Regions from separate parts of the Priestia sp. YIM B13489 genome, predicted to be linked through region 1. Evidence: predicted binding sites of a transcription regulator. Region 1 holds the regulator's gene; the other holds the start of a gene.
The links. The regulator LexA, encoded in region 1, represses DNA repair genes until DNA is damaged. The targets are predictions, from matches to a motif close to CGAACATATGTTCG.
Positions count from the first base shown of each region.

Region 2: the regulator LexA is predicted to act here: its motif matches at 1,038-1,051, upstream of ACFX4W_RS15005 (DUF6434 domain-containing protein).

Region 1 is NZ_JBHZOQ010000036.1:419,846-422,052, reverse strand. It holds gene ACFX4W_RS04020 (magnesium transporter CorA family protein) at 1-379, opposite strand, end outside; gene lexA (transcriptional repressor LexA) at 592-1,209, opposite strand; gene yneA (cell division suppressor protein YneA) at 1,356-1,685, shown strand; gene ACFX4W_RS04005 (YneB family resolvase-like protein) at 1,739-2,207, shown strand, end outside.
Region 2 is NZ_JBHZOQ010000053.1:1,795,368-1,797,574, reverse strand. It holds gene ACFX4W_RS15010 (ADP-ribosylglycohydrolase family protein) at 1-895, opposite strand, end outside; gene ACFX4W_RS15005 (DUF6434 domain-containing protein) at 1,086-1,652, shown strand; gene ACFX4W_RS15000 (malate:quinone oxidoreductase) at 1,769-2,207, opposite strand, start outside.

The DNA.
Region 1 (2,207 bases):
GACATAAAAAAACATCCACAGACAGCACGTTGCTAGACACGGTGGTGGAGGAAGTGTGTAACGTAATGGCATGGTCTATTTTTTTTGAAAATCGAAGCAACCCTTCTTTTTCGCACGAGTCAGGGAATAGAATGCATTCAATGTAAGGAAGAAAATATTGATCCAGGCTATCATGAGATACGTAATATTGTTCTCCGTAGTATTCTTTTTCTAAATGTTTGTTTTGAATGGAGAAAAACTCGAACAAATTTGCTTTCAGCGCATGAACAAGCTGCTCTTTATTTTTTCGGTCAAAGGAAAAAGGAAAAAGAAACATGTTCATTGCTTTGGTAGGTACAATGGTTTGAAATGGTTCTGTTTTCCTTGGTGTATTGGTCATAAACTACATCCTTCTTATGGTCGGTTGTATTTCCTTGTAAGAGTCGAGGAAATGCAGGTAGAAAGTAAAAGGTAAAACAAGCTTTATAAAAACCGTTCTACCTGCCTGCAATGATTCAACGTATCATTTATAATATGCCAATTTTTTTAGAAAACAAACGTAAAAAAAACCAACTAACATCATCATTAGTTGGTTTTACATACAGTGTCTGATTAGTGAATCGTGCGATATACACCAGTTACTTTTCCTAAAATCGTTACGTGGCGAAGAATAATAGGCGCCATCGTTGAATTTTCAGGCTGTAAACGAACGAAATTTTCTTCTTTAAAGAAACGTTTTACCGTTGCTTCGTTGTCTTCGGTCATAGCGACCACAATATCTCCATTATTAGCTGTTTGCTGCTGACGTACGATTACCATATCGCCATCTAGAATACCTGCTTCAATCATACTTTCTCCCATAATTTCAAGCATAAATACATGATCATCTGGAGAAACGAATTTATCTGGAAGAGGGAAATATTCTTCCACATTTTCAACAGCTGTTATAGGCAGACCCGCTGTTACTTTACCGATAACAGGAACATTAATGACATTGCTTTTAGGGATGTTTACTTCGTCTAGTTGAAGAACTTCGATTGCTCTTGGTTTTGTCGGATCTCTGCGAATTAACCCTTTGCTTTCTAAACGAGCTAAATGCCCGTGTACAGTGGAGCTAGAGGCTAATCCTACCGCTTCCCCAATCTCACGAACAGAAGGCGGATAACCTTTTAATTTTACTTCATGCTTAATAAAATCTAGTATGTCTTGTTGACGTTTTGATAGCTTCATATTTTTCACCTCGATTTTAGCTATTCTTTAGGTGAATTATACCACGTGATGTGTCAATATACAAACATAAGTTCGAAGAATTCCATTGACAGAAACAAATGTTCTCAATAAAATAAGAACATATATTCTGACAGGGGGATCATAATATGCAACAATTCTTACATTCTATGAAACATTACGCTATTTTTTTTGCAGTTATCGCTGCACTTACATATGTATTGACGCTGGTTTTAGGAGCGGATAAAGTAGATTTAGACAAATATTCAACGGTTACTATTACAAAAGGAGATACGCTTTGGGAATTGTCCAACAAGTATCATAATCACCATCATTTGACCACCAATGAATTTGTCAAATGGGTTGAAGACGTCAATGATTTAAACTCAGACACTGCCCAGTCTTTATCTCCTGGAGATAAATTATATATTCCTGTTTTAAAAAAAGAGTTACATAATCAAGTGGCAATTGAACAGTAGTGTGTAACGGCCGTTCCTGAATATTGTTAAAAGCCGAAAAGGTCGTGATAAAAGTGGATGCCATTATTTATTGCCGTGTCAGTACGGATAAAAAAACCCAAGAAACATCTTTACAGCGCCAGCAAGAAGAATTAAAAAAGCTTGCTGCTCTTCACCATCTAGACGTAAAAAAAGTCGTAATGGAAAAAGCAAGCGGATATGAAGTAGACAGAGAGGGTATTTTGGATGTTCTTCATACAATGAAAGAAGAAAAAATATCTGTGTTGCTTATTCAAGATGAAACACGATTAGGCAGAGGAAATGCTCGAATTGCGCTGCTTCATGCTTTTCATAAAGAAAATGCTACCATCTATACGATTAGTCATCAAGGCCAGCTTCAGCTTTCAGAATCTGATTCAATGGTGTTAGATATTATTAGCTTAGTGGAAGAGCATCAGCGGAAATTACATAATGCTAAAATTAAAAGAGGAATGAAAAGAGCTGTAGAAAACGGTTATCGTCCGCAGCAAAATTTAAAAAATC
Region 2 (2,207 bases), on a different contig from region 1:
TCAACTCTTCTTTTTTAGCAAGCTGACAAACCCACTCTTCAGGAATACCATCCAGCTGATAATATGCTCCTGCCATAGTACCTGCAATAAAGCCTATTGTGTCTGTGTCTTCTCCTAAATTCACAGCGGTAAATACAGCTTCTTTGTAGTCATCGCTTTGCAGAAAAGACCAAAGAGATGCTTCTAGCGAGCTGACGACGTATCCAGTTGACCCGATTTCATTTCTCGCTGCGTGCGGCAAGCTTAGGTTTAACACTCGTTCATACGCAGTGAACTCTGCTTCATACTCCGTACCTGTTAACTGCTTTTGACAAAGATTTACCGCTTTTTCATATGCTTCAAAAGGCTGGTCGCCGTCAAGAAGACAAATAAGCAGCTCCACGTATATAATGCAGCCAAGCGTAGAGCGCACATGGCGGTGCGTGACGTGAGCAATTCTTTCTATTTCTTCTTTTCTTTTTATAAAGCTAGGTTCCTGACGTAGTGTAAACGCAAGCGGAGCAATACGCATAAGCGCTCCGTTTCCGTTGTCGTATTCAGCACTTCCTCCCCACTCTTCTTTAGGAAGCCCGCTTTTATAGCGGCGAATCGCTTCGCTTGTGGCAATGCCAATATCAAACATTTCTCCGTACGGCGTCCAGTAGCCATTCGCCCAATAGCTCGCAAACTTTTGCATCAAATCATATTCATCTTGTTTGTCTAGTAGATTATCAATCAAGCACATCGTCAGAGATGTATCATCTGACCACGTTCCTTTAGGCTGGTTGTATGTACCGTAGCCTGTCATAGTTGTGATCCGAAATGTATCGCGTTTTTTAAACTCAACTGGAACGCCTAAAGCGTCTCCAACAGCTCCTCCTAGAATCGTAGAAAGGACTTTTTTATGTAGCGTCATGCAATCAACTCCTTTTTCTTATTGTAATTGTTTGATTTTGGAATTTGCAAGAGATCTCTTGCCTAGATGCTTTTTCTTCTTTATAAAATAGGAAGAAATATAAAGACATCCCTTCATAATTCTCTAAAACAATTGACCACCAAGAACAAACGTTCTATGATTACTTTGTAAATATATGGAGGTGAAAACAATGAGACCCGAACTTACAAAAAATTTATCTATCAATGACTTCACGGATTTTTACTGGCTCAAAACCGAGCTGCAGAAATTTTGCCGTGAAAACAACATGAGCCCGTCTGGATCTAACATGGAACTTTCAAAAAGAATTGAAGTGTTTTTAACAACCGGTGACACTCAACACTCAGGAGCACCTTCTAAAAGACGCTCGTCCTCTAAAACACAAGCGCCGCTAACATTAGATACCGTCATTGGGGAAAACCACCGCTGCAGTCAAGAAGTACGGGCTTTTTTTAAAGAAGCCATTCATCCTACGTTTCATTTTTCCACGTATATTCAAAACTACCTTAAAGAAAATGTAGGGAAAACCTATCGAGATGTGGTAAAAGCGTGGCATGAAGAAGAAGAACGAAAAAAGCAGCCTTCTTATCAAAAAGAAATTGCGCCTCAGTTTGAGTACAACCGCTTTATTCGCGATTTTTTTAACGATCCGAAAAACAAAGGAAAAAGCCGCGATGATGCAATTGTAGCGTGGAAGCATTTGAAACTTCAGCCTGGAAGCAATCAATACCACTCTTAAATCAAACTCTACATAAATAAAGAGCATTAAAACACCACCTCAAGAAAAGGTGGTGTTTGTGCACGCCTGTAGATTTCTTCACATACGCATGTGCTGTTTGTTACGGCGTAAAATCTTTAGCTATAAACAGACTCTTTTTTAATTAAACCAAGCGTCTGTGAAGTGGACGCATGAATTTCGTTAAAGAAGTCTGGATGATCAACTAATGACATGCCATAGGAAGGAATCATTTCTTTTATTTTTGGCTCCCACTTGTTCATGTTTTCTGGGAAGCATTTTTCCAATACTTCAAGCATAACGTGAACCGCCGTTGATGCACCAGGCGAAGCGCCAAGAAGTGCAGCAACAGAACCATCAGCCGCACTTACAACTTCTGTACCAAACTGAAGCGTTCCTTTTCCTCCGGCTTCCGTGTCTTTGATTACCTGAACACGCTGGCCTGCTACAACGATATCCCAGTCTTCGCTTTTAGCGTTCGGGATAAACTCACGCAGTTCTTCCACACGTTTTTCATTTGATAACAGCACTTGCTGAATCAGGTATTTCGTTAACGCC